One region of the Amycolatopsis sp. NPDC059027 genome, then DNA from elsewhere that is predicted to be linked to it. Evidence: riboswitches for the same ligand, from Rfam matches in the RefSeq annotation. Region 1 holds a riboswitch; the other holds the start of a gene.

Region 1 (7,470 bases):
CCCCCTCCATCCGCTTGGCGCCCGCCGGGCGCGGTGGGGGGGCCGGGGGGCGCCCCCCGCGCCCCCGGGGGCGGTGGCCCTTTCGAACAGGTCGGCCAGTTCCCGGCCGTAGCGGTCGATGTCGAGCGACGGGTCGGTTTTGAACTGAGCCGCCACGCCGTCGATGGCCTGGGCGATGGACATCGCCATCACGTCCGGCGCGAAGTCACCGAAAGCGCCTTCCCGCTGCCCCTGCTTCAACTGCCGGTACACACTCCCCACCCGCAGGTCGTTCAGCACGGGCCCGGCCATGCCCCAGCCGTCCTCGTCCTCCGCGTTCGCGGTCATCTCCGCGAGCACCCGCACACAGTCCGGGTAGTCACGCAGGAACGCCACCGACGTCTCGATGTGCGCCCGCAGGTTCCCCCGCCGGTCCGCGGCGTCGATCCGGCCTTCGGTCCGCTCCGCGAGGAAACGGCTCTTCGTCTCGATCACCGTGCTCAGCACCGCCTGCATCAGCCCTGCCTTGCTGGTGAAGTGGTAGGAGATGATCCGGGTGCTGCTCAGCCCGGCGCGTTCCTTGATCCGCGCGAGCGTCGTCTTCCGATAGCCGACCTGGGCCATCGTCGCGATGGTCGCGCCGATGATCTGTGCTCGGCGGGCGGCCTCGGTCACGGAGAGGCCGAGCTCCGCCTGCGTGTCAGTGCTTACTTGCATGAGTAAAAATTAACACGTCTGAGTAAAACTGTCCAGCCGGCCCGCTCTTCGCCGGGCTCGTACGGCGAACGGACTAAAGGCTCAACACGAACTTGAGGCCAGCCGCGCGTCGCGTTGACCGGCACCTTGCATGCGCTTACCGTCAAAGGCGGTAAATCGCCACGATGTGATTCGACTCCGCGATCCGCTGTGCTGCGAACGCGGGGGCACGGACGTGGCGATTCATCCCGGCCGGTCCCACTCCTGGGTCCGACCGGCTTGTCGTTCGCCGGCCGCCAGGTCGGGCGAGGGGAGGCACGCGTGGTCGAGGCTGGTCCTGAGAAGCAGCCTGTTCAGGTCGCCGGCGGCGAGCAGGGTGAACTGTTCCCCGACGCCTCGCTTCCGGACGAACTGGTCGGCTACCGGGGCCCCGCCGCCTGTCAGATCGCCGGGATCACCTACCGGCAGCTCGACTACTGGGCCAGGACGAAGCTGGTCGCGCCGAGCATCCGTACCGCGCACGGTTCGGGATCGCAGCGGCTGTACTCGTTCAAGGACATCCTGGTCCTCAAGGTCGTGAAGCGCTTACTGGACACCGGGGTCTCACTGCAGAACATCCGCGTCGCCGTCGATCACCTGCGGGTACGCGGAGTGCGTGATCTGGCTAAGGTGACGTTGTTCTCGGACGGCACCACGGTCTACGAGTGCACGTCGCCGGAGGAGATCGTCGATCTGCTCCAGGGCGGTCAGGGTGTGTTCGGCATCGCGGTCAGCGGGGCCATGCAGGAGATCAGCGGCACGATCCACGAGTTCCCGGCCGAGCGTGCCGACGGCGGCGAGGTCGAGTCGATGGTGCCGGACGAGCTGACCCAGCGCCGCAACGCCCGTCGCACCGGGTGATCACCGGCGCTCGAGGGCGTCAGGGTAGGCTCTGTTCCGCGGTCGACGAATCCGCGCGGGAGAGACCGGGCCATCAACAACCTTGAGCCCGGCGCCGAAGGAGCAAGTCCTCCCCGGAACCTCTCAGGCACCCTGGACCGCGCGGACGAGACGCCTCTGGAAAGTGGGTCGCCAGGACACAGCCTGGCGGCTCCGCCGAAGGTGCAAGCCCGGCTCAACACACGGGTGAAACTCTCAGGCGCCCTACGGGTACGGACAGAGCGGGGAGGGCCAGGACAACGTTGTCCCCGGCCCCGTCCCCGCCGTCCCGGGAGGTTCACGTGACCGAACCCAGTCCGTCCCTCGCCGAACTGGAGCAGGGAATTCCCTTCGCCGACCGGCACATCGGCCCCGGGCCCGGGGAACTCGCCCGGATCCTTGGCGTCGTCGGCGTCGCCTCACTCGACGAACTCGCCGAGCGCGCGGTCCCCGGTTCCCTGCGGGCTTCGGCCAGGACCCCGGGCCTGCCGCCCGCCGCCACGGAAGCACAGGCACTGGCGGAACTGCGGGCGCTCGCCGCGCGCAACCGGCCGATGGTGCAGATGATCGGCCTCGGCTACCACGACACGATCACCCCGCCGGTGATCCGCCGGAACCTCTTCGAGAATCCCGCCTGGTACACGGCTTACACGCCGTACCAGCCGGAGATCTCCCAAGGCCGCTTGGAAGCGCTGCTCAACTTCCAGACGATGATCGCGGACCTCACCGGCCTGCCGATCGCCAACGCGTCCCTGCTCGACGAGGCGACCGCCGCGGCCGAGGCGATGACCCTGGTCCGTCGCGCCACCCGCTCGAAGTCCGCGCGGTTCGTCGTCGACGAGGACACCCTGCCGCAGACCATCGAAGTGCTGCGTACTCGCGCGGAGCCGCTCGGCATCGAGCTCGTCGTCACCGACCTGTCCCAGGGCATCACCGGGCTCGGCCTCGGCGGCGACTTCTTCGGCGTCCTGCTGAGCTACCCCGGCGCGTCCGGCGCGGTGCGCGAGCTGGATCCGGTGATCGCCGAGGCGAAGGCACTCGGCGCCGCCGTCGTGGTGGCAGCGGACCCGCTCGCGCTGACCCTCCTGCGCTCGCCCGGCGAACTCGGCGCGGACGTCGCGATCGGTTCGGCACAACGGTTCGGCGTGCCGATGGGCTTCGGCGGACCGCACGCCGCCTACCTCGCCGTCCGCGAGGGCCTCGAACGCCAGGTCCCGGGCAGGCTCGTCGGTGTCTCGGTCGACGCCGACGGCGCGCGGGCGTACCGGCTCGCCTTGCAGACCCGCGAGCAGCACATCCGCCGCGAGAAGGCGACGTCCAACATCTGCACCGCGCAGGTGCTGCTCGCCGTGATGGCCGCGATGTACGCGGTGTACCACGGCCCGGAAGGACTGCGGGCCATCGCGTACCGCGCCCATCGCATGGCCACGGTGTTCGCCGCCGGGCTCGCCGAGGGCGGCATCGAGATGCGCCACGGCGAGTTCTTCGACACGGTGACCGCGGTCGTGCCGGGCCAGGCGGCGGCGATCGTGGCGGCCGCGCGCGACCTCGGGGTGAACCTCCGGCTCGTCGATGCGGACCACGTCGGCGTCGCCTGCGACGAGACCACGACGCGCGAGCGGCTTTCGTTGGTGTGGAAGGCTTTTGGCGTCACTGTGTCCGATGTGGACTCGCTGGACGTGGACACCGCCGACGCGCTGCCCGTGCCGCTGCGGCGGACGGGGGAGTACCTGACCCATCCGGTGTTCCACACGCATCGCTCGGAAACGGCGCTGCTGCGGTACCTGCGTTCCCTGGCGGACAAGGACCTGGCACTCGACCGGAGCATGATCCCGCTCGGCTCCTGCACGATGAAGCTCAACGCCGCCGCGGAGATGGAACCCGTCAGCTGGCCCGAATTCGCCGGACTGCACCCGTTCGCCCCCGTCGAGGACGCCGAGGGGCTGCTCTCGGTGGTGTCCGATGTGGAGGGTTGGCTGGCCGGGATCACCGGCTATGACGCGGTTTCGCTGCAGCCGAACGCGGGCAGTCAGGGCGAGTTCGCCGGTCTGCTGGCGATCCGTGCCTACCACCGTTCGCGGGGCGAGGACGCCCGCGACGTATGCCTGATCCCGGCCAGTGCCCACGGCACCAACGCCGCCAGTGCGGTGATGGCCGGGATGCGCGTCGTCGTGGTGCGGTGCGACGAGGGCGGCAACATCGACCTCGCGCATCTGAAGTCCACTGCGGACGAACACGCCGGCGACCTCGCGGCGATCATGCTCACCTACCCGTCGACCCACGGCGTCTACGAGGACACCGTCGGCGAGGTCTGCGGTCTGGTGCACGACGCGGGTGGCCAGGTGTATGTCGACGGGGCGAACCTCAACGCGCTCATCGGGCTGGCGCAGTTCGGCCGGTTCGGCGCCGACGTCTCGCATCTCAACCTGCACAAGACCTTCTGCATCCCGCACGGCGGTGGCGGGCCCGGTGTCGGCCCGATCGGCGTCCGGGAGCACCTCGCGCCGTTCCTGCCGAACCATCCGCTGCAGCCCGCCGCCGGTCCTGCCACCGGTGTCGGCCCGATCAGCGCGGCCCCGTGGGGCAGCGCGTCGATCCTGCCGATCTCGTGGGCCTACGTGCGGATGATGGGCGACGAAGGCCTGCGCCGCGCCACGCTGACCGCGGTGGCGAACGCGAACTACATCGCCCGCCGCCTCGGTGAGCACTACCCGGTGCTCTACGCGGGACACGACGGGCTGGTCGCCCACGAGTGCATCCTCGACCTGCGCGGGATCACGAAACGCACCGGCGTCACGGTGGACGACGTCGCGAAACGGCTGGCCGACTACGGCCTGCACGCGCCGACGATGTCGTTCCCGGTCGCGGGCACGCTCATGGTCGAGCCCACCGAGAGCGAGGACCTCGGCGAACTCGACCGGTTCTGCGCCGCGATGATCGCGATCCGGGGCGAGATCGACAGGGTGGCGGCGGGGGAGTGGCCCCTGGCGGACAGCCCGCTCCGCAACGCCCCGCACACCGCCCGCTGCGTCACCGGCGAGTGGACCCGCCCCTACTCGCGCGAACTCGCGGTTTTCCCGGCAGGCCCTTCGGCGACGAAGGCGTGGCCCCCGGTGCGCCGCATCGACGGCGCCACCGGTGACCGCAACCTCGTCTGCTCCTGCCCGCCCCCGGACGCCTTCGCCGACTGACCGCGAGTTCGTCAGCCGGGCCGCTTGTCCAGGAAGCCGTGCACCTTCGCGATCCGGCCGCCTTCCAGCTCGACGACGTCGAAGCCGATGACCATCGGCTCGTCGGCCCCGGGAGCGCCGAGATACCACTGGAACCGGGCGAGGTCGTGGTGCGCGTCGGCCTCGGCGGGCAGGCTGAACACGAGCCCGGCGAACTGCGCCTGCGCCCCGCCGATGAAACCGTCGACGCCGTCGTGCCCTTCGACCGCGCCCAACGGGTCGGTGTAGCGGGCGTCCTCGGTGAAGACGTCCGCGATCAGCGCGCGCCTGCGGGCCGGGTCGGTCTCGTTCCACACGGCGATGTACTGCTCGACGATGTGCTGGACTTCCGACATGGGATCCCTCTTTTCGTTACCGGACAACGCTTTCGTCGTCCTCGACGACGCAAAGCCTGCCCGGTGCGGGTGCGGCGCGTCGATTACCCGGGAGGTAATGGCGACGCCGCGGCGGGCCCCGTAGCGTCTGCCTCGTGACTACTCCCGTGAAGGTGGGCGAGCTGCTGCGGCAATGGCGGGACCGCCGCCGCATCAGCCAGCTCGACCTGGCGATCTCGGCGGACATCTCGACCCGGCATCTGAGCTTCGTCGAGACCGGCCGGTCCCGTCCGAGCCGTGACATGGTGCTGCGCCTCGGCGAGCATCTCGACGTCCCGCTGCGCGAGCGCAACCAGCTGCTGCTGGCGGCCGGGTACGCACCCGCGTACGGCGAAAGCGGACTCGGTGATCCCGAGATGGCGGCGGTCCGCGAGGCGGTCCGGCTGCTGCTGAAGGGGCACGAGCCCTACCCGGCGGCGGTCGTCGACCGCGCCTGGAACCTCGTCGACGCGAACGCGAGCCTCGGGATCTTCACCGAGCAAGTGGCGCCCGAGCTGCTGACGCCGCCTGCCAACGTGCTGCGCGCGACGCTGCATCCGGACGGGATGGCACCGCACGTGCTCAACCTGGGGGAGTGGCGAGCCCACCTGCTCGGCAGGCTGCGGGGCCAGGTCACCCAGACCGCCGATCCGGTGCTCGCCGCGCTGCTGGAGGAGCTGCGCGGCTATCCGTGCGACCAGCCGGTGCCCGACGTGGAAGTGCCCGGACCCGGCGACATCTTCGTCCCGCTGCGATTCCGCCACCACGGCACCGAGCTGGCGTTCTTCAGCACGGTCGCCACGTTCGGGACGCCACTCGACGTGACGGTCGCGGAGCTCGTCATCGAGTCGTTCTTTCCGGCGAATCCCGCCACCGCGGCGTATCTGCGCGACCGGGCGGGCGCCGAAGTGCGATGATCGGGCGCGGAACTCCCCGCAGCAGCCGATGACGCAGTGAGGATCGCCCCTTCATGGCCATGTCGCCCCTGCTCGCCCTGACCGACGACGTCCGCATCCCGCAGCTCGGTTTCGGCGTCTGGCGGGTGCCCGCCTCGGACGCCACGAAAGTGGTCCGCACCGCCATCGACGCCGGCTACCGCGCCATCGACACGGCCGCGGCCTACGGCAACGAGTCCGAGGTCGGCACCGCCATCGCCGGCTGCGGCGTCCCGCGCGAGGAACTGTTCGTCACGACGAAGCTGTGGAACGCCGACCACGGCTACGACGCCGCGCTGCGCGCGTTCGACCGCAGCATGGCCGCGCTCGGGCTCGACCGGCTCGACCTCTACCTCATCCACTGGCCGCTGCCGAAACGCGGCACGGCCGCCGACACCTGGCGGGCACTGGTGAAGCTGCGCGACGACGGCCGCGTCCGCGCGATCGGCGTGTCGAACTTCCAGATCCCGCATCTGCGCGAGCTGATCGACGAGACCGGCGTCGTGCCCTCGGTCAACCAGATCGAACTGCACCCGTGGCTCCAGCAGGTCGCGCTGCGGGAGTTCCACGCCGAGCAGGGCATCCTCACCGAGGCGTGGAGCCCGCTCGCGAAAGGGCGGCTGCTCGGGGACGAACCGGTCACCGCGCTCGCCGCGAAGTACGGCAAGAGCCCGGCCCAGATCGTGCTGCGGTGGCATCTGCAGCTGGGCACCGTGGTGATCCCGAAGTCGGCCACCCCGGCGCGGATCCGGGAGAACCTGGACGTGTTCGACTTCGAACTGGCCGAGGACGACCTGGCCGTGCTCGGCGAGCTGGACAACGGCACCCGGACCGGGCCGGACCCGGAAACCTTCGACCTGACGTCGACGCTGGGCGACGTCAGGCGGCCTTGATCCCCGCCGCCGCGAAATCGGCCTGCTGCGCGGGCTGCTTGAGGTACTCCCGGAAGGTCTGCGCGGCCCGCTGCTGGATGTCGTCGGCGGCCTTGCCGCCCAGGCAGATGAACGGGTAGTCGGCCGAACGCGCGGTGGCGACGGACTGCGCGGGCGAGCTGATGAGCTCGGGCTTGGCGGTGGTCAGCTCGCTGACCCAGTAGCCCGATTCGGGCAGCCACGCGGCGGGCAGGCCGCCGATCGCGTCGACGTTGGTGCGGCCGGTCAGCGCGTCGAGCACCTGTGCCGACGGCATCGATTCGACGGTCACGTGGATGCAGCGGCCGTGCACGACGGTGGCCGCCTGGTTCCACTTCGTCGCGGCCTGGGTCACCGGCTGCGCGGCGCTGGGGGTGACGAGGACGCGGAGGTCGGAGGTCCCGCCCGCGCAGCTGGCCGCCTCGGCCTCTGCCCTGCTGTTGAGGAG
Region 2 (23,691 bases), on a different contig from region 1:
GCAGTCGTCACAGACGCGCGCGGCGCCGTCCGGCTTGATAGCGTCCGCGCATGCGGCGTGCGGTCTGTCCCGGGTCCTACGACCCGGCCACCAACGGGCACCTCGACATCATCGAGCGAGCTGCCCTGCTGTTCGACGAAGTGGTCGTTGCGGTGGGGGTGAACAAGAACAAGAAGGGTCTGTTCTCCGTCGAGGAGCGCATGGACATCCTGCGCGAGATCACCGCGAAGCTGCCGAACGTGCGGGTCGACTCGTGGCAGGGGCTGCTGGTGGACTACTGCCGCGACAACGACATCGCCGCGGTCGCCAAGGGGCTGCGCTCGGTCAGCGACTTCGACTACGAGCTGCAGATGGCGCAGATGAACCGCGAGCTGACCGGGCTCGAGACGTTGCTGATGGCGAACAACCCGGCGTACGGCTTCGTGTCCAGTTCGCTGGTCAAGGAAGTGGCCGGGCTCGGCGGCGACGTCGAGGCGCTGGTCCCGCCCATAGTCTTCGAGCGGCTGTCCGAGAAATTCGCGAATCGGCCCTGATCGGCGGACGACGTTCGTAGGGAATCTCGGGGCGATCCGCGAGAGTTCACCTTGACATGTTCTGTACGTCACACGATCGGGTTACGGTCCGAAAATGACCAACAACCGATCGCGCATCTTCGCTGTCCTGTTCGCACTGGTGCTCGGGCTGTTCGGCGGGGTCACCGCCGCGGAGGCGGCTTCGGCCCCCGCCTCGTTCGGCGCCCTGCAGAACAAGTGCGGTGACCTCAATGGCTACCAGCACGTCAAGCTGGCCTCGCTGCCCAAGGAGGCCGACGACACCTACAAGCTGATCCAGTCCAACGGCCCGTTCCCGTACCCGGGCAAGGACGGTTCGGTGTTCACCAACAAGGAGAAGGTCCTCCCGGCCTGCGCGTCGAGCTACTACCACGAGTACACGGTGATCACCCCGGACGCCCCGACGCGCGGCACCCGGCGCATCGTGACCGGCAGCAAGCACGAGTACTTCTACACCGGCGACCACTACAAGACGTTCCAGGTCATCGACGTCTGAGCCGCGGGTGCCGGGTGTGTTCTCGGACGCAGGACACGCCCGGTACCGCGTGCTTTCACCGGTTCAGGCGAGCCAGCGGGCAGACTTGAGGTCAGCGAACGGGGATGCTCTGCAGAGGGAGTTGCCGTGTACCGGGTATTCGAGGCGCTCGACGAGCTCGTCACGATCGTCGAGGAGGCACGCGGCGTGCCGATGACCTCCAGTTGTGTCGTGCCCCGTGGCGACGTCCTCGAGCTGCTCGACGACGTGCGGGACGCGCTCCCTGCCGAGGTCGACGACGCGCAGGACGTCCTGGACAAGCGTGACGACCTGCTCCTAGCCGCGCGCAAGGAGGCGTCCGACACCGTCGCCGGTGCCAACGGCGAGGCGGAACGCACCGTGGCGGACGCGTCCGCCGAGGCCGAGCGCATCCTTGCCGACGCCCGCGCCCGCGCCGAGCAGATGATGGCCGACGCGCACGCCGAGTCCGAGCGGATGGTCGCGGCGGGGCAGGCGGAGTTCCAGAACCTGACCGAGCGGTCCCGTGCCGAGTCCGAGCGGATGATCCAGGCCGGCCGCGACGCCTACGACCGCGCGATCGAGGACGGCCGCGCCGAACAGGCCCGGCTCGTCGCGCAGACCGAGGTCGTGCAGGCCGCGCACGCGGAGTCGGCGCGGATCGTGGACGAGGCCCACGCCGAGGCCGACCGGCAGCGCGGCGAATGCGACGCCTACGTCGACGGCAAGCTCGCCGAGTTCTCCGAGCTGCTGGCCACGACGCTGCGGACGGTCGACTCCGGCCGCAACCACCTGCGCACGCCGTCCAACGTCTCCGGCGGTGGCCGCCCGACCCTGTACGACTACCAGGTCTGATTCCCCCGGGGTCACGATGTGCTGAAGGGCGCTTTCAGTGCAACCAGCGCACTGAAAGCGCCCTTCAGCGCGCCCAGCGCACCGAAGGCGCCCTTCAGACCAGGCCCGCCCAGCTCGAAAGGGGTGGCGGGCGCTGCGTACCCTGGTGAGGATGTCCGAGAACAAGACTTCGCACTCCCGGCCCGCGTCGCTCGACGACCGCAGCCCGTGGGTGCTCGACACCCGTGAGCTGGGCCGGCACGCCGGTCTCAGCCGCGCCGTCCGGCGCACCGTGCCGCTGGACACCGAGCTCGGCGTGCCCGAGGTGATCACCATCGCGGCCGGGGCCGAGCTGGAGCTGGATCTGCTGCTCGAGTCGGTCGTCGAGGGCGTGCTGGTCACCGGCACCGCCACGGCGACGGCGAGCGGCGCCTGCTCGCGCTGCCTCGACCCGATCACCGAGGACGTCGAGGTCGAGCTCACCGAGCTCTTCGCCTACCCCGGCTCGTCGACCGAGGAGACCACGGAGGAGGAAGAGATTCCCCGCCTGGTCGACGACCGGATCGACCTGGAGCCGATCGTCCGCGACGCGATCGTGCTGGCCCTGCCGCTGGCCCCGCTGTGCACCGAGGACTGCGCCGGACTCTGCACCGAATGCGGCGTCAAGTGGGCCGATCTCGAGCCCGGACACGGGCATGAGAAGATAGACCCTCGGTGGGCCGCACTGGTCGAGCGTTTCGACGAGAACGCGGGTGAAAAGCCCGTGGACGGCCCCGGACAGCAAGCCTAGTTTCGCTCGCCTGACCGCGGGCAGACCGTCTTAAGGAGATCTACTCGTGGCCGTCCCGAAGCGGAAGATGTCGCGATCCAACACGCGCGCGCGCCGCAGCCAGTGGAAGGCGGCTCCGGTTCAGCTGGTGCCCTGCTCCAACCGCGCCTGCAAGCAGCCGAAGCTCCAGCACGTCGCGTGCCCGTCGTGCGGCCAGCACAACGGCCGCCAGGTCGTCGAGCCCGCCTGATCCGGGTAGCCGGTCATGGGGGGTAAGACACCCAACGGACCCGCGGTCGATCCCACCTCACTGCTCGAGGCGCTCGGGGTCACTCTCGACCCCGAGCTGCTGAGGCTGTCGCTGACCCACCGTTCCTACGCTTACGAGAACGGCGGCCTCCCGCCCAACGAGCGGCTGGAGTTCCTCGGCGACGCGGTGCTCGGCCTCGTGGTCACCGACCACCTCTACACCACTCACCCCGAGCTGCCCGAGGGTCAGCTCGCGAAGCTGCGCGCCAGTGTGGTCAACATGCACGCACTGGCGGGAGTGGCGCGCGGGCTCGGCGAGGGTGGCCTCGGGGCACACCTGCTGCTGGGCAAGGGCGAGGAGCTCACCGGTGGCAGGGACAAGGCGAGCATCCTCGCCGACGGTCTCGAGGCCGTCATCGGTGCTGTCTACCTGCAGCACGGCATCGAGGTCGCCCGGAAGCTGGTGCACCACCTCTTCGACGGCCTGCTCGCCGAGGCGCCGAGGCGGGGCGCCGGGCTGGACTGGAAGACCAGCCTGCAGGAGCTGACCGCGTCGGCCGGTTTCGGCGTGCCCGAGTACCGGGTCGAGGACACCGGTCCGGACCACCGCAAGGAGTTCACCGCCACGGTGCTCGTCGGCGGCCGGGACTACGGGCGTGGCACGGGTTCCACCAAGAAGGAAGCCGAGCAGAAGGCCGCCGAGATGGCGTGGCGGGCGCTCACGGACGAGATCGCGGCCGCGAAGCAGGCCGAAGAGAGCGACGGCGAAGGCTCCTCGTCCTGAGCCTTGCGCCAGAATGGGCGTATGCCTGAACTTCCCGAGGTCGAGGTGGTTCGCGCCGGCCTCGAGGCGCATGTCGAGCGTCGCACGATCAGCAAGGTCGAGGTACTCCACGAGCGGGCGATCCGTCGTCACGCGCTCGGCGCGGAGGATTTCACCGGCCGTCTCGCGGGCGTCCGGATCGACGCGGTGCGCCGCCGCGGCAAGTACCTGTGGCTGGAGCTCGGCTCTGCTGATGCGCCCTCGGCGGGAAAAAGTACCTCGGGCTTGGAAGAAGCCGTCCTCGCGCACCTCGGGATGAGCGGGCAGATGCTCGTCCAGCCCGAGGGCGCGCCGGACGAAAAGCATCTGCGGGTCCGGATCCGTTTCGCCGACGACGGCCCGGAGCTGCGGTTCGTCGATCAACGCACCTTCGGCGGTCTCGCGCTGGACGATCTGGTCGAGGTCGACGGGACGCGGCTGCCCTCGGCGATCGCGCACATCGCGCGGGATCCGATGGATCCGGCGTTCGATCTCGACGTCGCGGTGAAGGCGCTGCGTTCGCGCCGCACCGAGGTCAAACGCGCGCTGCTGGATCAGACGCTGGTGTCCGGCGTCGGCAACATCTACGCCGACGAGGCGCTCTGGCGTTCGAAACTGCACTGGGCGCGGCCGACGGACAAGCTCACCGCGGCCCGGACCAGGGCGCTGCTGACGGCGGCTTCGGACGTCATGGCCGAGGCGCTCGGCGCGGGCGGGACGTCCTTCGATGCCTTGTACGTCAACGTGAACGGCCAGTCCGGCTACTTCGACCGGTCGCTGGACGCCTACGGACAGGAAGGCCTGCCGTGTGGCCGATGCGGCACGGCGATCCGCCGCGAGCCGTTCATGAACCGGTCGTCGTTCTCCTGCCCGCGATGCCAGCCGCGGCCGCGTGGTAACTCGCGTTGATGCGACCAGCGTCTTCATCAACTAGGATGAAAACGCGCACTACAGCGCCGTTGAGGGAGTGATGGTGGCCACCGAACCCGGCAAGTCGACGCTCGCCGACAAGATCGACAAACTGTTCGACGTCGTGCGCAGGCCGGATCGTGAGTCCTACAGCCACGAGGAGGTCGCCAAGGCCTGCCGCGAGGCGACGGGGGAGAGCTTCTCCACCACCTACCTCTGGCAGCTGCGCACCGGCCGCCGCGACAACCCGACCAAACGGCATCTCGAAGCGCTCGCGCAGTTCTTCGGTGTTCCTCCGGCATACTTCTTCGACGACGAGCAGAGCACCAAGATCGCCGAGGAGCTGGCCCTGCTGGGTGCGCTGCGCGACGCCGGCGTCCGCGACGTCGCGCTGCGCGCGGTGACCCTCTCGGCCGACGGGCTGGACACGATCAGCGACATGATCGACGCGATCGCCCGCAGGGAGGCCGGCCGCGGCGGCCAGCACAAGGAGGCCTGAGCCGTGCGGGACCGGCAGCGCAAGCAGCTCTGGCGGCGGTGCCGCAGGCTGGCCGGCACGCTGACCCTGCCCGAACCGTTCGACGCCGAACGGTTCGTGGCCGCGATCGCGGCCCGGCGCGGGCGCCCGATCGAGCTGATGCCGGTGAACGCGCCGTCCGGCGGGCCATGCGGTCTGCTGATGAGCACCGAGCGTGCCGACTACATCCTCTATCCGACCAACACGACCGCCCTGCACCGGCGGCACATCCTGCTGCACGAGGTCGGGCATCTGCTGTGCGGGCACGTCGGTTCCACCGCGCCCGGTGGTGGCGCCGCCGGCGCGGCGATCGACGCCGCCGCCAGCCGGGCGCTCATGCCGAACCTGTCACCGGAACTCGTCCGCCGTGTCCTCGGCAGGACCACGTACACCGCCGTCGAGGAGCAGGAGGCCGAACTGCTGGCCTCGCTCATCGCGCACCGGGTGGCCCGCGGCGAAAGTGCCCCCGCACCGGCGAGGTCCGACGAACGCGACAGCGACCTCGCCGGTGGGATGGCCCGCCTGGACACCCTGTTCGGGAGCAAGCCCCGTCGCGGGTCCTCGTGATCGAAACACTGGCCTACTACTGCTGCGTGCTCGGCTTCGCCGGTTTCAGCTTCAAGCTCGTCGAAGCACGGCGTACCCAGCCCGCGCGGCGGATGTGGTGCCTGTCCGGCTTCGGGATCTGCATCGCGGCGGGAATCCTCGTGCTCACGCCCGCGATGGAGTCGGTGGTGGCGGGGCGGGAGCCGTTCGCCAGCCTGGTGAATCTCGCCTCGGACCTGTTCAAGATCGGCGCGATGGCCTTCGCGGTGGCGTTCGCCCGCTCGATGCGGCTGGGCGTGCACGCCAGGCCTGGCTGGCACGTGCTGCTCACCTGCGTCGTGATCGCCGGGGAAGTGGTGTTGTTCTTCCTCGCGCGGACGCATCGGGCGGGTGAGGACACCGTCGCGGGTCCCGGCAGGCTCTGGTATCTCGTCGCGTACCTGATGCTCTTCATCGTCTACGGCGTCGTCAGCCTCTCGACGTTCATCGTCGTGTTCGGCCGCTTCGCGCGTCTCGCCGAGCCGGGGCCGCTGCGGACCGGGCTGTGGCTCATCGTCGGCGGCGCGGTGTCCGCGCTGGCGTGGACGTTCTGGGGCATCGACGACATCGGCAGGCTGATCGCCACCGGAAAGGTGAACGCCAGCGAGGACGTCTACTCGGCGATCCTCGCCGCGGGCTGTGTCGGCTTCGCGGTCGCCGGCGCGACGCTCAGCGTCTGGGGGCCATCGCTGAGCGCGCCGCTTCGCTGGCTTCGCGCGTATCACGCTTATCGCCGCATCGAACCGTTGTGGGCCGCGCTGCGCGACGCCGCTCCGGGGATCGCCCTCGATTCCGGACGTGGCCTGCCCGGTGGTGTCGAGTTCGCGTTGTACCGGCGAGTCATCGAAATCCGGGACGGACACCTCGCGCTGCGGCCGTACTTCGACCCGGGGATCCCGGCGCTGGCCGAAGCGCGGGCACGTCGCGAGGGCTTGCCAGAACGGTTGATCGCCGCCACGGTCGAGGCGGCCGCGCTTGCCGCCGCGCTGCTCGCGAACGAGGCGGATCGGCGCTACCAAACCGAGGACACCCCCGCAAGGCAGTCGCCGGAGGCCGATGTCGCCGCCGAGGCCGCCTGGCTCGTCCAGGTGACGCATGCTTGGCGACACTCCGGGGTCGTCGAGCAGATCCGCCGCAAGACCTGTGCTGACCTGGGCCTTCCGGTCTGAGAGATACGTTCTCGTGCCGATCGGCGCACTGCTGTGCACACTACTGCGCAATGCGTGGTACCTTCTGACGCGTAAGACTGGAGGGATCGGGTGGAGATCAGTCAGCTACTCAAGGGCGTGCTCGATCTCGCCGTGCTCGCGGTGCTGCGCGAGGACGACGGATACGGCTACGACGTCCTGCGAAGACTCAGAATCGCCGGCCTGGAGGACGTGGGGGACGCGTCGGTGTACGGCACGCTGCGCCGCTTGTACAAGGCGGGGCTGCTGACGTCGTACGTGGTTCCGAGCGAGGAAGGGCCGCACCGCAAGTACTACAGCCTGAACGAACCGGGACGGACCCGGCTCGCCGAGTCCATGAAGGTATGGCAGGGGTTCGCGTCCACAATGGACATTTTGCTGGGACAGGGAGAGGCAGCATGAGTGAGCGGCCGACCGCCGTGCGGGTGTATTTGGCGAGGGTCCGGACGGCGCTCGCTGACCTGCCCGCCGGTGAGATCGAGGAAATCCTGGAGGACGTCCGGCCGCATCTCGCCGAGATGGAGGCCGAGCTGGGCGCCGACGCCAAGGTCGAGGCGCTGATCGAACGGCTCGGCACGCCGGAGAGCTACGCGGCGGAGCTGCGGTCGGCGGGCGGGTATCCACCGCCGTCCGAAGCGGCGACGACCGTGCTGCCGACGCCGGGAGCGAAGGCGCCGAGCCTGTTCGGGCCGCGCTTCGCCTTGTGGGGCTTGGTGTTCTGCGCGGCTGGGCTCGCGATGTTCGCGTTCGCCGCCGCGGTGCGGGTCGATCCGGACGCGCTGCTCGGCCTGGCCTTCCTGGCGCCGGTTTTCGTGCTGAGCGTGTATTTCCTGCTCAAGCGTGGTCTCGCCGCCGTGCTGGCGCTCCCGGAGGTCGTCTGGGCCAAGGAGCGGCTCGTGTCCACTGAGGACAATCGGGACCGCGGAAAGGTGCTGGGCTATCTGCGTTCGCTGCGCCCGGCGTGGTGGCTGGTGTGCGCGGCCGTGCTGGTCGGCTTCGGGTTGTTGCTCATGCTGCGGCACCGGTACGCGGCGCTGCTGCTGCCGTTCCTGCTGGCCGCCGCGATCGCGGCGATCTGGGCGGGTGCGAAGCTGGGCAAGGACCGGCGGCTGCTGTGGGTGGCCGTGCCGATCTCGGCGTTCGTCGTCGGGGGCATGCTCGGCGGGTTCGGTGCCGCGGTCGATCTGGTCGCCGGTCGGACCTCATGGGGCTCGAGCCCGAGTTCGTATCCCACGACCACCACGAGCGACTCGTACGGCAGCAAGCAGTTGCAGTACGGCAACGAGTCGGTCGACAACGTCTACGCGTTCGACGCGCAGGGCAAGCCGCTGACCGAGGTCTACCTCTACGACGAGGAGGGACGGCCGCTCACGATGAGCCGTTTCGCCTGCGAACCGGGGACAGGCAGCAAGATGCGGGTCGGCGCGGACAACAAGTTCCCGCGGCCGTGGCTCGACCAGGGCGTCACCGACAACCGAGGGCGCGTCAACGGCTACAACGGCTACCGCGGTGTCTGCCGGGAACGGACCGACATCCCGTTCAGCGCCGCGATCCCGAAGGGCACGACGCCGAGCCCGAGCCCGGGCGCGCCGACCTCCAGCGCCCCGGCGGCTCCGTCCTCCTCGGCGCCGGCGACACCGCCGTCCAGCTCCGCTCCGCCGACCCGGTAGCGGACGTGCTGGGGAGCGGCGGTCGGGGCCGCTCCCCAGCACGGTGATCCGGCGGGCGCGTCAGTGGCCGAAGGCGCTACGTGCGGCGAGGTCGGCGAGCAGCTCGCGGCCCTTCTCGGCGTTGCGCGGCTGGCTCAGCACGTCGTACCGGCGCGCGACCAGCTGGCTCTGCGAGACGAACCCCCGCTTGTTCGGGCTGGCCGCGTAGCCCAGCGCGCCGAACAGCAGGTTGAACCCGATACCGGCGACGAGGCCGATCCCGATCGGGATGAGCCCGGCGCCGGGGTTCAGCATGCTCAGCACCAGGCCGAGGAACAGGCCGAACAGCGCGCCGGACATCGCCGCGTTGCCGAGCAGCCTGCGCCAGTTCATCCGGCCCGCGATGCGCTCGACGAGCACCGGTTCGACGCCGACGATGGTCACGTCGGTCACCGGGAAGTCGGTGCCCGCGAGGTGGTCGACCGCCCGCTGGGCCTGCTCGTACGACTCGTAGGAACCGATCGGCCAGCCGGTGGGCATCGTGGGCAGCTGCGGACGTGCCTGCTGCGGGTTCACCGAGCTCTGCGTGAATGCTGTGGTCATCGATCTCACCTCTCCTGCCCCGTACAACGTGCGACGCTCCCCAAATGGTCCCACGCGGGCGGGATTCACAGACTCTTCTCAGCCGGACATCACGGACATTCCGGCCGGTATGTCCGAGGGTTGCCGTGGCAGGATTCAAAGGTTCAGATTCATACCTTTGTTCCGGTTGACCCGTGCGCGGCCACCCGGTAGGAAGAACCCGCAAAGGATTCGATTCAAACCTTTGGGGTGGCCGATGGCGCGGAGACAAGGCATGCTCACCCTCGATCAGCTGCGCACGCTGGTCGCCGACGGGACGATCGACACGGTGCTCGTCGCGATGACCGACATGCAGGGCCGGTTGCAGGGCAAGCGCTGCGCCGCGGAGTACTTCCTCGAAGAGGTGGTGCCGCATGCCACCGAAGCGTGCAACTACCTCCTAGCCGTCGACGTCGAGATGAACACCGTCGACGGCTACGACATCTCGTCGTGGGACACCGGCTACGGCGACTTCGTGCTGCGGCCCGACTTCGACACGCTGCGGCTGATCCCCTGGCAGCCGGGCACGGCGCTGGTGCTCGCCGACGTGGAACGGGTGCAGGGCGGGCCGGTCACGGTGTCGCCGCGGCAGATCCTGCGTGCCCAGCTCGACCGGCTCGCCGAGCGCGGGCTCGCCGCGTACGTCGGCACCGAGCTGGAGTTCATCGTCTTCGACGACAGTTACGAAGCCGCGTGGGACAAGCGCTACCAGGGGCTGAAGCCCGCCAATCAGTACAATGTGGACTACTCGATGCTCGGCACCGCGCGGATCGAGCCGCTGCTGCGCCGCATCCGCCGCGAGATGGGCGGCGCCGGCATGTACGTCGAGTCGGCCAAGGGGGAGTGCAACCCCGGCCAGCAGGAGATCGCCTTCCGCTACGCCGACGCGCTGACCACCTGCGACAACCACAGCATCTACAAGACCGGGGCCAAGGAGATCGCCGCGCAGGAGGGCAAGAGCCTCACCTTCATGGCGAAGTACGACGAGCGCGAGGGCAACTCCTGCCATATCCACGTCAGCCTGCGCTCGGCCGAAGGCGGCACGGTGCTCGCCGGTGACCGGCCGGGCGGGTTTTCCCAGCTGATGGAGCACTTCCTCGCCGGTCAGCTCGCCGGGCTACGCGAGCTGACCTACTTCTTCGCGCCGAACGTCAACTCCTACAAGCGGTTCGTGCGCGGCAGCTTCGCGCCGACCGGTATCGCCTGGGGCACGGACAACCGCACGTGCGCGCTGCGTGTGGTCGGCCACGGTGATTCGCTGCGGGTGGAGAACCGCGTGCCCGGCGGCGACGTCAACCCGTACCTCGCCGTCGCCGCGCTCATCGCCGCCGGGCTGCACGGCATCGAGAACGAGTTGCCGCTGGAGGAGGAGTTCACCGGCAACGCCTACGATTCCTCCGTGCTGCCGAGGGTGCCCGCCACGATCGGCGAGGCCATCGGCGAGTTCGCGGCGAGCGAACTCGCCGAGCGGGCGTTCGGTGACGACGTCCACCGGCACTACCTCAACGCGGCGAAGATCGAACGCGAGGCCTTCGAGAAGGCCGTCACCGATTGGGAGCGCATTCGTGGTTTCGAGCGCCTCTGATTCTTCGCCGCCTCCGCGGGAGGAAGTACGTCGGCGGAAGCCGGTCATCGGCCTGACGACCTACATCGAGCCCGCGAAATTCGGCGTCTGGGACACCGAAGCCGCGCTCCTGCACCGGGTCTACGTCGACTGCGTGGCCGCTGCGGGCGGGATTCCCGTGCTCCTGCCACCGGTGACCGACGCCTACGATCGGCTGGTGTCCACTGTGGACGGGATCGTGCTTGTCGGCGGCGCCGACGTCGATCCGGCGCGGTACGGCCAGGAGCCGCACGAGAAGACCTACACCAGGCCCGATCGCGACGCCTTCGAGTTCGGCCTGCTCGGCGCGGCGATCGAGGCCGGGGTTCCGGTGCTCGGCGTCTGCCGCGGCCTCCAGGTGATCAGCGTCGCGCTCGGCGGCACGCTGACCCAGGACATGCCGGAGGCGACCGGGAGCCGCGAGCACCAGCCCGCGCCCGCCACGTTCGGGACCAGCACGATCACCTTGGCCGAGGGGTCCCGCGCGGCGGAGATCCTCGGCGCGGAAACCAAGGCGATGTGCTACCACCACCAGGCCATCGACCGGCTCGGCGACGGGCTGGTCCCGGTCGGCTGGGCCGCCGACGGCACCGTCGAGGCCGCCGAGCTGCCCGGCGGGAACTTCGTCCTCGGGGTGCAATGGCATCCCGAACAGGACACCGACGACCTTCGGCTCTTCGCGGCCCTCGTGGCGGCCGCCGGTAAGGAGAACGAATGACGTTCGATGTCATCAACCCCGCCACCGAAGAGGTGGTGCGGTCGGTCGCGCTGACCAGCGCCGAGGAGACCGACGCGGCGATCGCCCGCGCGCAGGCCGCGTTCCCCGCCTGGCGTGACGTCGCTCCGGGCGACCGTGCCCGGATCCTGCGTCGTTTCGCCGACGCCGTCGAGAACGACATCGAGAACCTCGCGCGGTTGGAGGTCACGAACTCCGGGCACACGATCGGCAACGCGCGCTGGGAGGCAGGCAACGTCCGTGACGTCCTGAACTACTACGCCGCCGCGCCGGAACGCCTGATCGGCCAGCAGATCCCGGTGCCAGGCGGGGTGAACGTCACGTTCCACGAGCCGCTCGGCGTCGTCGGCGTCATCGTGCCGTGGAACTTCCCGATGCCGATCGCGGGCTGGGGTTTCGCGCCCGCCCTCGCGGCCGGGAACACCGTGGTCCTCAAGCCCGCCGAGCTGACGCCGTTGACCGCGATCCGGCTCGCCGAACTGGCGCGCGAGGCGGGTATCCCCGAGGACGTCTTCCAGGTGCTGCCGGGCAAGGGATCCGTTGTGGGACAACGGTTCGTCGAGCATCCGGCAGTACGCAAGGTCGTCTTCACCGGGTCGACCGAGGTCGGCAAGCGGATCATGGCGGGCTGCGCGGCGAGGGTGAAGCGCGTGACGCTGGAGCTGGGCGGGAAGAACGCGAACATCGTCTTCGCCGACGCCGACGTCGAAAAAGCTGCCGCGACGGCGCCGTACGGGGTCTTCGACAACGCGGGTCAGGACTGCTGCGCGCGTTCGCTGATCCTCGTGCAGGCGAGCGTGTACGACCGGTTCATGGAGCTGCTCGAACCCGCCGTGCGTGGCGTGGTCGTCGGCGATCCGGGGTCGGAGAAGACCGAGATGGGACCGCTCATCTCGGCCGCGCATCACGCGAAGGTGGCGTCCTACGTCGGTGCCGGGACGCCGGTGGCCTTCCGGGGGAGCGCGCCGGACGGGCCGGGGTTCTGGTTCGCGCCGACCGTCGTCACCCCGCCGAATCTCCAAGACCCCCTGGCCACGGACGAGATCTTCGGCCCGGTCGTCGCCGTCGTCCCGTTCGCAGAGGAGGCCGACGCGGTCGACATGGCCAACTACACCGAGTACGGACTGTCCGGGTCGATCTGGACCCGCGACGTCGGCCGCGCGTTCCGGGTCTCCCGCGGCGTCGAGTCGGGGAACCTCTCGGTCAACTCGCATTCGTCGGTGCGGTACTGGACCCCGTTCGGCGGGTTCAAGCAGTCCGGTCTCGGCCGTGAGCTCGGGCCGGACGCCGCGACGGCGTTCACCGAGACCAAGAACGTCTTTCTGAGCACGGAGGAATAGGGATGGTGCAGCGTTTCGAGGGCCGCGTCGCGGTGATCACCGGCGGGGCCAGCGGGATCGGTCTGGCGTCCGCGCGGCGCCTGGCGAGCGAAGGCGCGAAGATCGTCATCGCCGACGTCGCGCCGGAGCCGGGCAAGGCCGCGGCGGACGAGGTCGGCGGCGTGTTCGTGCAGACCGACGTCACCGACGCCGAGCAGGTCGAGGCCCTGTTCCAGTCCACAGTGGACCAGTTCGGCTCGGTCGACGTCGCGTTCAACAACGCCGGGATCTCGCCGCCGGACGACGACTCGATCCTCACCACCGGCATCGACGCGTGGCAGAAGGTCCAGCAGGTCAACCTGACCTCGGTGTACCTGTGCTGCAAGGCCGTCCTGCCGCATATGCAGCGGCAGGGGAAGGGCTCGATCATCAACACGGCGTCGTTCGTGGCGGTGCTGGGCGCGGCGACCTCGCAGATCTCCTACACCGCGTCCAAGGGCGGCGTGCTCGCGATGAGCCGCGAACTGGGCGTCCAGTTCGCCCGCGAGAACATCCGGGTCAACGCGCTGTGCCCCGGGCCGGTGAACACCCCGCTGCTCAAGGAGCTGTTCGCGAAGGACCCCGAACGGGCCGCGCGGCGCCTCGTGCACGTCCCGGTCGGCCGGTTCGCCGAGCCGGAGGAGATCGCCGCCGCCGTCGCCTTCCTCGCCAGCGACGACGCCAGCTTCATCACCGCCTCCCAGTTCCTCGTGGACGGCGGCATCTCCGGCGCCTACGTCACCCCGCTGTAACGGCAATCTCGCGTGATCCGACAGCGACCTGGCGTGATCAGACGGAGATCTCGCGTGATCGGACGGGGACCCCGGCCAAACACGCGAGATCTCCGTTCAGTCACGTGAGGTCGCCGTTCAATCACGTGAGATCGCCGGTGTGGTGTGGGCGGGGAGAAGTGGACGGGGGGTGAAGCCGCCGGGTACGGTATGCGCGACAACTACAGATCGGGCCGTCGAGCCGGAGCGGGAGAGTCCTCACGAACGTGGTGGGGCACCGAAGGAGCAAACTCCCCGGAATCTCTCAGGTATCCACTACCGCTTCGTGCGAGGCCACTCTGGAAAGCAGGCGTACCCACGCCTCACCCAAGGTGAAAGCCGTGCTGTGTTCGATCAGGAACGCACGGTGAAACTCTCAGGTGCCATGACAGAGGGGGAGTTCCAGCGCACCGGTCTACCCAGTGCCCGGCCCGAGGAGCTCCCCATCACATCGACACCGTTCGACACCCGGCATATCGGCCCATCGGTGGCCGAACAGGCCAAGATGCTGGCCGAATGCGGTTACGGCAGCCTCGACGCGCTCGTCGCCGCCGCGGTCCCGTCCGCCATCCGCAGTGCTCACGGCCTCGATCTCCCCGCCGCCGCGTCCGAAGAGGACGCCACCGCCGAACTGCGCGCGCTCGCCGCGCGTAACCGTCCGATGACGCAGATGATCGGCCTCGGCTACCACGACACCGTGACCCCGCCGGTGATCCGCCGCAACGTGCTGGAGAACCCGGCCTGGTACACCGCGTACACGCCCTACCAGCCGGAGATCTCGCAGGGCCGTCTCGAAGCCCTGCTCAACTTCCAGACCATGGTCGCCGACCTCACCGGCCTGGCCACCGCGAACGCCTCCCTGCTCGACGAGGCCACCGCCGTCGCCGAGGCGGTCACGCTCATGCGGCGCGCCTCGAAGTCCAAGTCGAACGTCGTCGTCCTCGACGCCGAATGCCTGCCGCAGACCATCGCCGTGGTCCGCACCCGCGCCGAGGCGCTGGGCATCGAGGTCCAGGTCCGCGACCTGCTGACCGGGCTGCCCGAGGAGTTCTTCGGCGTCGTCGTCCAGTATCCCGGCGCGTCCGGAGTGCTGCGCGGTCCCGGCTTCTACCACGCGATCTCCGGTTCGGCGAAGGCCGCGGGCGCGCTGTTCACCGTCGCCGCCGACCTGCTGGCCCTGACCCTCATCACCTCGCCGGGTGAGTTCGGCGCCGACGTCGCGGCCGGCTCGACGCAGCGCTTCGGTGTCCCGCTCGGCTACGGCGGCCCGCACGCCGGGTACATGTCCGTCCGAAGTGGACTGGAGCGTTCGCTGCCCGGCCGTCTCGTCGGGGTCTCCGTCGACACGGACGGCAATCCGGCGTACCGCCTCGCGTTGCAGACCCGCGAGCAGCACATCCGCCGCGAGAAGGCGACGTCCAACATCTGTACCGCGCAGGTGCTGCCCGCCGTGCTCGCCGCGATGTACGCGGTCTACCACGGTCCGGACGGCCTGCAGCGCATCGCCGCCCGGGTGCACGGCCTGGCCGCCGGGTTCGCCGAGGCGTTGCGGCAGGGCGGCGTCGAGGTCGTGCACGAGGGCTTCTTCGACACCGTCGTCGCGCGCGTGCCCGGCAAGGCGGCCGAAATCCACGCCGCGGCGAGGGAAAGCGGCATCAACCTCGGCCACGTCGACGCCGACCACGTCCGCGTCGCCTGCGACGAGGTCACCCGCCCGGACGTCCTCGCGAAGGTGCTGCGTGCGTTCGGCGTCGAAGCCGCGCCGGAGGAGAGCAAGAAGGCGCTGCCGAACGGGCTTGCCCGCGAGAGCGGCTACCTGAGCCACGAGGTCTTCGGCTCGCACCGGTCCGAGACGGCGATGCTGCGGTACCTGCGTCGTCTGTCCGATCAGGACTACGCGCTCGACCGCGGCATGATCCCGCTTGGCTCGTGCACCATGAAGCTCAACGCCACCACCGAGATGGAGCCGATCAGCTGGCGCGAGTTCGCGGGTATCCACCCGTTCGCGCCCGCCGGCGACGCCGAGGGCTACCACGTGCTCGTCGAGCAGCTGTCGGGCTGGCTGGCCGAGGTCACCGGCTACGACAAGGTGTCGCTCCAGCCGAACGCGGGCAGCCAGGGCGAACTCGCCGGGCTACTGGCCATCCGCGCCTACCACCGCGCCAACGGCGACGACGCCCGCGACGTGTGCCTGATCCCGTCGTCCGCGCACGGCACCAACGCCGCCTCGGCGGTGCTCGCCGGGATGCGCGTGGTCGTGGTCAAGTGCACCGCCGAGGGCAACGTCGACCTCGACGACCTCCAGTCCAAAGTGGACGCGCACAAGGACACGCTGGCCGCGATCATGGTCACCTACCCGTCCACGCATGGGGTCTACGAGCACGGCATCGAGCGGCTCGCCAAGATCGTGCACGACGGCGGCGGACAGGTCTATGTGGACGGTGCGAACCTCAACGCTCTGCTGGGGCTGGCCAAGCCGGGCGAGTTCGGCGGCGACGTCTCGCATCTGAACCTGCACAAGACGTTCTGCATCCCGCACGGCGGCGGTGGCCCCGGCGTCGGCCCGGTCGCGGTGCGCGCGCACCTCGCGCCGTACCTGCCCAACCACCCGCTGCTGGACGTCGCGGGGCCGGACACCGGCGTCGGCCCGATCAGCGCCGCGCCCTACGGCTCGGCCTCGATCCTGCCGATCTCGTGGGCCTACGTCCGGATGATGGGCGCGCCCGGCCTCACCGCGGCCACCGAGGTCGCGGTGCTCGCCGCGAACTACGTCGCCTCGCGGCTCGGCCCGCACTACCCGGTTCTCTACACCGGGCAGGACGGCCTCGTCGCCCACGAGTGCATCCTCGATCTTCGCGGTATCACGAAGGAAACCGGCGTCACCGTCGACGACGTCGCGAAGCGCCTGATCGACTACGGTTTCCACGCGCCGACGATGTCGTTCCCGGTGGCAGGCACGCTCATGGTCGAGCCGACCGAGAGCGAGGACCTCACCGAGATCGACCGGTTCTGCGACGCGATGATCGCCATCCGCGAGGAGATCGATGGCGTGGCGCAGGGCCGCTGGACCGCGGAGAACAGTCCGCTGCGCAACGCCCCGCACACCGCCGGCGCGCTGGTCGGCGAGTGGGACAAACCGTACGACCGCGAGCTCGCCGTGTTCCCCGCCGGGGTTTCGCGCAAGACGAAGTACTGGCCGCCGGTGCGCCGGATCGACGGTGCCCACGGCGACCGCAACCTCGTCTGCTCCTGCCCGCCCCTCAACGCTTACGAAGGCTGAACCCGTGTCGAAGGAAACCTCCCTGCACGAAGTCCACAAAGGACTCGGTGCGCTGTTCACCGATTTCGCGGGCTGGTCGATGCCGGTCCGGTACAGCAGCGAACTGGCCGAGCATAAAGCCGTGCGCACCGCGGCCGGGCTGTTCGACCTCTCGCACATGGCGGAGATCGAGGTCACCGGCCCGCAGGCCGCGGCGACGCTGGACTACGCGCTGGTGGGCAACCTGTCCGGGGTCAAGCCGGGCCGCGCCCGCTACACGATGATCTGCGACGCCGACGGCGGCGTGCTCGACGACCTGGTCGTCTACCGGCTCGCCGACGAGAAGTTCCTGGTGGTGGCGAACGCGGGCAACGCGGACGTCGTCGCCGAGGCGCTGGCCGAGCGGGTCGCCGGGTTCGACGCCGTGGTCGACAACCGCTCCGAGAGCGTCGCACTGATCGCCGTCCAGGGCCCGAACGCGGTGGCGATCCTCCGCTCCGTCACCGACGCGGATCTGGACTCGCTGAAGTACTACGCGAGCGTCCCGGCCACGGTGAAGGGGCATGAGGTCCTTCTCGCCCGCACCGGTTACACCGGCGAGGACGGCTTCGAGTTGTTCGTCCCCGCCGCCGAGGCACCGGCGTTGTGGCGCCTGCTGACCGAGGCGGGACAGGAGCACGGGCTGCTCCCGGCCGGCCTCGCCTGCCGCGACACACTGCGGCTCGAAGCGGGAATGCCGTTGTACGGCAACGAACTCACCCGTGCGCTGAACCCGTTCGCGGCCGGGCTGGGCCGGGTCGTGAAGTTCGAGAAGCCCGGCGACTTCGTCGGGAAGGCCGCACTCGAAGAGCTGGCCAAGGCCGACGTCCCGCGCGTGCGCGTCGGCCTCAAGGGCACCGGGCGCCGCGCGCCGCGGCACGGGTACCGAGTGCTGGCGGGCGAGACCGAGATCGGCGAGGTCACCAGTGGTGCGCTGTCGCCGACGCTGGGTTACCCGATCGCCATGGCCTACGTCGACCGGGAACACAGCGAGCCCGGCACCGGGCTTTCCGTCGACATCCGCGGGCGGATCGAGCCCGTCGAGGTCGTCGCCCTCCCGTTCTACAAGCGTTCCTGACCGCCCTGACCAGCCGGGCACATCGAAAGGCTTTCTCATGACCAGCATTCCCCAGGACCTGTCCTACACCAAGGATCACGAGTGGCTGAGCGTCGCCGACGGCGTCGCCACGGTCGGGATCACCGCCTTCGCCGCCGAGTCGCTCGGCGACATCGTCTTCGTCCAGCTCCCGTCGGTCGGCGACAAGGTCACCGCGGGCGAGGTGTTCGGCGAGGTCGAGTCGACCAAGTCGGTCAGCGAGCTGTACTCGCCGGTCAGCGGTGAGGTCGTCGAGGTGAACGAGGCCACTTCGGACACCCCCGAGGTCATCAACGACGACGCGTTCGGCCAGGGTTGGCTGCTGCGGGTACGCACCAGCGGTGACCTGCCGGAGTTGCTCGACGCCGCCGCCTACGCGGTTTTGACCCAGGAGGCCTGACCCATGACCACGTTCGACGCGCCGCTGTCCGAAGTGGACCCGGAGGTCGCCGCCGCGGTCGCCGACGAGCTGACCCGCCAGCAGACCACCCTGGAGATGATCGCCTCGGAGAACTTCGCCCCGCAGGGCGTACTCGAGGCGCAGGGTTCGGTGCTGACCAACAAGTACGCCGAGGGGTACCCCGGCCGCCGCTACTACGGCGGCTGCGAGCACGTCGACGTCGTCGAGCAGCTCGCGATCGAGCGCGCGAAGGCGCTCTTCGGCGCAGAGCACGTCAACGTCCAGCCGCATTCGGGCGCGCAGGCCAACGCGGCCGCGATGTTCGCCGTGTTGAAGCCGGGCGACACCATTCTCGGCCTCGACCTGGCGCATGGCGGCCACCTGACGCACGGGATGAAGATCAACTTCTCCGGCAAGCTCTACAACGTCGTCGCCTACCATGTCGACAAAGAGACCGGCATCGTCGACCTCGCCGAGATCGAACGCCTGGCCGTCCAGCACAAGCCGAAGCTGATCATCGCCGGCTGGTCCGCCTATCCGCGTCAGCTCGACTTCGCCGAGTTCCGGCGCATCGCCGACGCGGTGGACGCCAAGCTCATGGTCGACATGGCCCACTTCGCCGGCCTGGTCGCGGCCGGGCTGCACCCCTCGCCGGTGCCGCACGCCGACATCGTCACCACGACCACGCACAAGACCCTCGGCGGCCCGCGCGGCGGCTTGATCCTGTGCCGTCAGGAGCTGGCGAAGAAGATCAACTCGGCGGTGTTCCCCGGTCAGCAGGGCGGGCCGCTGGAGCACGTCATCGCCGCCAAGGCCGTCGCGCTGAAGATCGCCGCGAGCGAGGAGTTCCGCGAGCGTCAGCAGCGTGTGCTGGAAGGCGCGAAGATCCTCGCCGACCGGCTGTCGCGTTCGGACACCGCGGAGGCGGGTGTCCGGGTGCTCACCGGCGGTACCGACGTGCACCTCGTGCTCGTCGACCTCGTCCAGTCCGCTTTGGACGGTCAGCAGGCCGAGGACCGGCTGCACTCGGTCGGGATCACGGTCAACCGCAACGCGGTCCCGTTCGACCCACGCCCGCCGATGGTGACCTCGGGGCTGCGCATCGGCACCCCGGCGCTGGCCACCCGCGGCTTCGGCGCCGAGGACTTCACCGAGGTCGCCGACATCATCGCCGAGGCACTCAAACCGGACTTCGACGACGACGTGCGGCAGACGCTGCGTGCCCGTGTCGAGCTGCTCGCCAAGAAGCACCCCCTCTACGCCGACCTCGCGCGATGACCGCGGCGCCGGAGGGTCGGAAGCTGTTGCGGCTCGAGGTCCGCAATAGCCAGACGCCGATCGAGAAGAAGCCTTCGTGGATCAAGACGCGGGCGAAGATGGGGCCGGAGTTCACCGAACTCAAGGGTCTTGTCCGTCGTGAGGGTTTGCACACGGTCTGTGAAGAGGCCGGGTGTCCCAACATCTACGAGTGCTGGGAAGACCGTGAGGCCACGTTCCTGATCGGTGGCGATCAGTGCACCCGGCGTTGCGATTTCTGCCAGATCGACACCGGTAAGCCCGCCGCGCTGGATCGCACCGAGCCGCGGAAGGTGGCTGAGAGCGTTCAGGCGATGGGGCTGCGGTATTCGACGGTGACCGGGGTCGCTCGCGATGATCTGGCGGATGGTGGCGCCTGGCTCTATGCCGAGACGGTGCGCCAGATTCACGCGCTCAACCCCGGTACTGGTGTCGAGTTGTTGATCCCGGATTTCAACGCCGATCCCGCGCAGTTGGCGGAGGTGTTCGGGTCGCGGCCGGAGGTGTTGGCGCACAACGTGGAGACGGTGCCGCGGATTTTCAAGCGGATCCGGCCTGGGTTCCGGTACGCGCGGTCGCTTGAGGTGATCACGAAGGCGCGTGAGGCGGGGTTGGTGACGAAGTCGAACCTGATCCTCGGGATGGGCGAGACCCCGGACGAGGTCGCCCCGGCGATGCGGGATCTGGTGGACGCGGGTTGTGAGATTCTGACGATCACGCAGTATCTGCGGCCGTCGCCGCGGCATCATCCGGTGGACCGTTGGGTGAAGCCGGAGGAGTTCGTGGAGCACTCGAAGGCGGCCGAGGCGATGGGCTTCGCCGGGGTCATGGCGGGGCCGCTCGTGCGGTCCTCCTACCGCGCCGGACGCCTCTACGCGCAGACGAAGAGTTACCGTGGAGAAGAGCTGCCGGACAACCTGAGGCACCTCGCCGACAAGGGGCCGGCCGCACAAGAGGCCAGCTCGCTTCTGGCTGTATCCAATGGGCCCTCAGCGGTAAAAATTACTTCGGGCCGGAACTAAGGGAAGGGGCGGATCAATGGCGATCAGCGTCTTCGACCTGTTTTCGATCGGCATCGGGCCGTCGAGCTCCCACACGGTCGGTCCGATGCGGGCCGCGCGGACCTTTGTGGACGGTCTCGTCGACGAGAACCTGCTGAGCCGCACCACGCGTGTCCAAAGTGAACTGTTCGGTTCGCTGGGCGCGACCGGGTTCGGGCACGGCAGCGACAAGGCCGTGCTGCTCGGGCTGTCCGGTGAGCGGCCGGAGGAGGTCGACACCGACACCGTGCCGGGCAAGATCGCGGAGATCCGCGAGTCCGGCAGCCTGAAGCTGGGCGGCGAGCACGAGATCGTGTTCACCGAGGACACCGACCTCACCATGCATCGCCGCAAATCCCTGCCCGCGCATCCGAACGGCATGATCTTCCGCGCGTTCGACGGCGACGGCGTCCTGCTGCGCGAGCGGACGTACTACTCGGTCGGCGGCGGGTTCGTGCGGGACGAGTCGTACGAGACGGACACGGTCGTGGTCGAGGACTCGACCCCGGTGCCGTACCCGTTCCGCACCGGCGCCGACCTGCTCGCGCACTGCGCGTCGACCGGCCTGCCGATCAGCGAGATCATGTTCCGCAACGAACTCGCCTGGCGTACCAGGGAAGAGATCCGTGAGGGGCTGCTCGGGATCTGGGCGGTCATGGCCGAATGTGTCCACAATGGATGTGCGCACGAGGGCGTCCTGCCGGGCGGGCTCAAGGTGCCGCGGCGGGCGAAGGCGTTGCACGACAAGCTGCTCGCCGAGGACGGCGTCGAGGACCCGCTGTACGCGATGGACTGGGTCAGCCTGTACGCGCTCGCGGTGAACGAGGAGAACGCCGCGGGCGGCCGGGTCGTCACCGCGCCCACCAACGGCGCGGCCGGGATCATCCCCGCCGTGCTGCACTACTACCAGCGGTTCATCCGCGGCGCTTCGGACGACGGGATCGTGACGTTCCTGCTCACCGCGGGCGCGATCGGGTCGATCCTCAAGCAGACCGGGTCGATCTCCGGGGCCGAGGTCGGCTGCCAGGGCGAGGTCGGCTCGGCGTCCGCGATGGCCGCCGCCGGGCTCACCGAGGTGCTCGGCGGCAGCCCGGCACAGGTGGAGAACGCCGCCGAGATCGGCGTCGAACACCACCTGGGGCTGACCTGCGACCCGGTCGGCGGACTCGTGCAGATCCCGTGCATCGAGCGCAACGCCGTCGGCGCGTCGAAGGCCATCCACGCCGCGCGGATGGCGATGCGCGGCGACGGCAGTCATGTCGTGACGCTGGACAAGGCGATCAAGACGATGCGGGAGACCGGCGCCGACATGAGCATCAAGTACAAGGAGACGGCGCGCGGCGGCCTCGCGGTCAACGTCATCGAGTGCTGAGCTAACGCTGTTTCTTGGTGCGCGGCCGAGGCGGGCCCGATGCCTTGGCCGCGCGCCGTGCGCGCGTGACGTACAGCGTGACGAAGAACGCGATGGTGGCCGGACCGAACACGATGAGAAACGGGAGCACGACTTCCAGGAAGAACCCGGCCCACGGGCCGTCGTCGGCCACCACGGCGGCGATGGCGAACAAGGCCACGATGTCCAGCAACAGCGTGGTCGCCGCCACCTTCAGAGCGACACGCCACGGCGGCTTCGGTGCGGGCCGTCCTGGAGTGTGGGACTGCCGGACGGCGGGAATCGATCGCCAGGTCACGCCGCGCCGGGAAAGCCACATGCGGTGCAGGATCTCGGTTTCGTGTTCGAGGTCCAGGCCGTTGCGGTCGTTGAGGTTCGGCAGGACGATGCGGCGGCCCGTGTCGTCGTACATCGCCGTGACGAAGTAGGGCGCGGACTTGAGCTGGCGGTGGTGTTTCGGTTCGACGACGATGTCCTGGATCCGGGTCCACGGCGTCTTCCTCGCGCGGAACCAGCCGTGGACCGTCACGCCGTCCTGATCGGTGTGGGTCGCGCTCACCAGCGAGTACCAGGCGATCAGGACGAGCGGGAGGGCCACCAGCACGGTGACGATGATCCGCATCGGGATGTCGTCGGCCCGCCAGAACAGCAGGCCGATCTGAAGCACGAGCAACAACACGACAGGCGGCGTGAAATCCGAGAAGCGCTCGCGGGTGAGGCGATATTCGCGTAGCTCGTCGTCATCCGACAACGGCTCAGGACTGAACCGGCTCATGGAATCCCCAGTCGCCGGAGGCCTGTCCGGCTGATTCCGTTCTACACCCGGAAGTCCCGCGCGCCAACGTTTTCGGTGCGGTCATCGGGCTCGACGGCCAGCCGGAGCCCGACCTCCACGAGTGTCCAGCCGAGGCGCTGCCGCCGGGTGCTGCCCAGACAGGCCCGGCCGCCGTTACGCGGAAGCCTGCGGGTGCCGCGGCGTAACTCCGCCTCCCGCTCGTTGACCAGGTCCTGCGCCATCAGGAAGTGCACCGGATCGCCCCCACTCGGTCTTCGGTGTCTCACTGGACGTTGTCAATAGTTGCTCACCGTGGCCGGATGATTCCAGTGGTTTTCTCACGAAACATCGCGTGTCGGCTCCGGGCGAACGCCGTCGGATTCCTCGGGACGTGCCTTCCGGGGGAACGCCGACCAGTGCGCGATCACGCTGTCGTCGCCCGGCCGCGCGTCCCGGCGGTAGCGGTCGACCACCTCGTGGATTTCCGCGCTCATCGCCGCGGCTTCTTCGGGCGTCAGGGAAAGCCGGGCGTCACCGAAGGTGGCCTTGTCGTACCAGCGGTCCATCCACTGCGGGAGTTCGCTGACGAACTGTGCTTCGGCCTGGTAGCGCTGCTCGACCACGGACCGCAGGTAGGTGTCCAGCGGCGCGGCCAGGTCCGGGTCGCCGAAGAAGTCGGCGGTCCGCATGTGCGTCGCCTCCTGCAACGGACGCCACCAGCGTTCGCGTTTGTTCCCTCGCTCGGTGTCCTCCTCGACAAGGC

What was found. A riboswitch is a leader RNA that binds a small molecule or an ion and turns the genes downstream of it on or off. The one in region 1 is predicted to bind glycine.
Region 2: linked by a shared signal. The riboswitch ahead of gcvP (aminomethyl-transferring glycine dehydrogenase) and the one ahead of gcvP (aminomethyl-transferring glycine dehydrogenase) in region 1 are both predicted to bind glycine.

The regions. Positions count from the first base shown of each region.
Region 1 covers NZ_JBHYIK010000046.1:8,598-16,067, forward strand. Annotated here, with positions in the region: partial or broken gene ACFWY9_RS28510 (TetR/AcrR family transcriptional regulator) at 67-696, opposite strand; gene ACFWY9_RS28515 (MerR family transcriptional regulator) at 997-1,575, shown strand; glycine riboswitch at 1,622-1,725, shown strand; gene gcvP (aminomethyl-transferring glycine dehydrogenase) at 1,896-4,784, shown strand; gene ACFWY9_RS28525 (nuclear transport factor 2 family protein) at 4,796-5,158, opposite strand; gene ACFWY9_RS28530 (helix-turn-helix domain-containing protein) at 5,293-6,093, shown strand; gene ACFWY9_RS28535 (aldo/keto reductase) at 6,147-7,004, shown strand; gene ACFWY9_RS28540 (hypothetical protein) at 6,991-7,470, opposite strand, start outside.
Region 2 covers NZ_JBHYIK010000039.1:3,142-26,832, reverse strand. Annotated here, with positions in the region: gene coaD (pantetheine-phosphate adenylyltransferase) at 51-533, shown strand; partial or broken gene ACFWY9_RS25840 (ribonuclease domain-containing protein) at 628-1,044, shown strand; gene ACFWY9_RS25835 (DivIVA domain-containing protein) at 1,174-1,899, shown strand; gene ACFWY9_RS25830 (YceD family protein) at 2,051-2,668, shown strand; gene rpmF (50S ribosomal protein L32) at 2,715-2,897, shown strand; gene rnc (ribonuclease III) at 2,913-3,680, shown strand; gene mutM (bifunctional DNA-formamidopyrimidine glycosylase/DNA-(apurinic or apyrimidinic site) lyase) at 3,702-4,607, shown strand; gene ACFWY9_RS25810 (helix-turn-helix domain-containing protein) at 4,669-5,106, shown strand; gene ACFWY9_RS25805 (hypothetical protein) at 5,110-5,691, shown strand; gene ACFWY9_RS25800 (MAB_1171c family putative transporter) at 5,688-6,878, shown strand; gene ACFWY9_RS25795 (PadR family transcriptional regulator) at 6,969-7,298, shown strand; gene ACFWY9_RS25790 (DUF1700 domain-containing protein) at 7,295-8,566, shown strand; gene ACFWY9_RS25785 (general stress protein) at 8,627-9,148, opposite strand; gene ACFWY9_RS25780 (glutamine synthetase family protein) at 9,402-10,751, shown strand; gene ACFWY9_RS25775 (gamma-glutamyl-gamma-aminobutyrate hydrolase family protein) at 10,732-11,487, shown strand; gene ACFWY9_RS25770 (aldehyde dehydrogenase family protein) at 11,484-12,845, shown strand; gene ACFWY9_RS25765 (3-oxoacyl-ACP reductase) at 12,848-13,615, shown strand; glycine riboswitch at 13,832-13,925, shown strand; gene gcvP (aminomethyl-transferring glycine dehydrogenase) at 14,079-16,913, shown strand; gene gcvT (glycine cleavage system aminomethyltransferase GcvT) at 16,918-18,009, shown strand; gene gcvH (glycine cleavage system protein GcvH) at 18,047-18,427, shown strand; gene glyA (serine hydroxymethyltransferase) at 18,431-19,705, shown strand; gene lipA (lipoyl synthase) at 19,702-20,745, shown strand; gene ACFWY9_RS25735 (L-serine ammonia-lyase) at 20,762-22,135, shown strand; gene ACFWY9_RS25730 (hypothetical protein) at 22,137-22,928, opposite strand; gene ACFWY9_RS25725 (hypothetical protein) at 22,970-23,182, opposite strand; gene ACFWY9_RS25720 (ArsR/SmtB family transcription factor) at 23,267-23,691, opposite strand, start outside.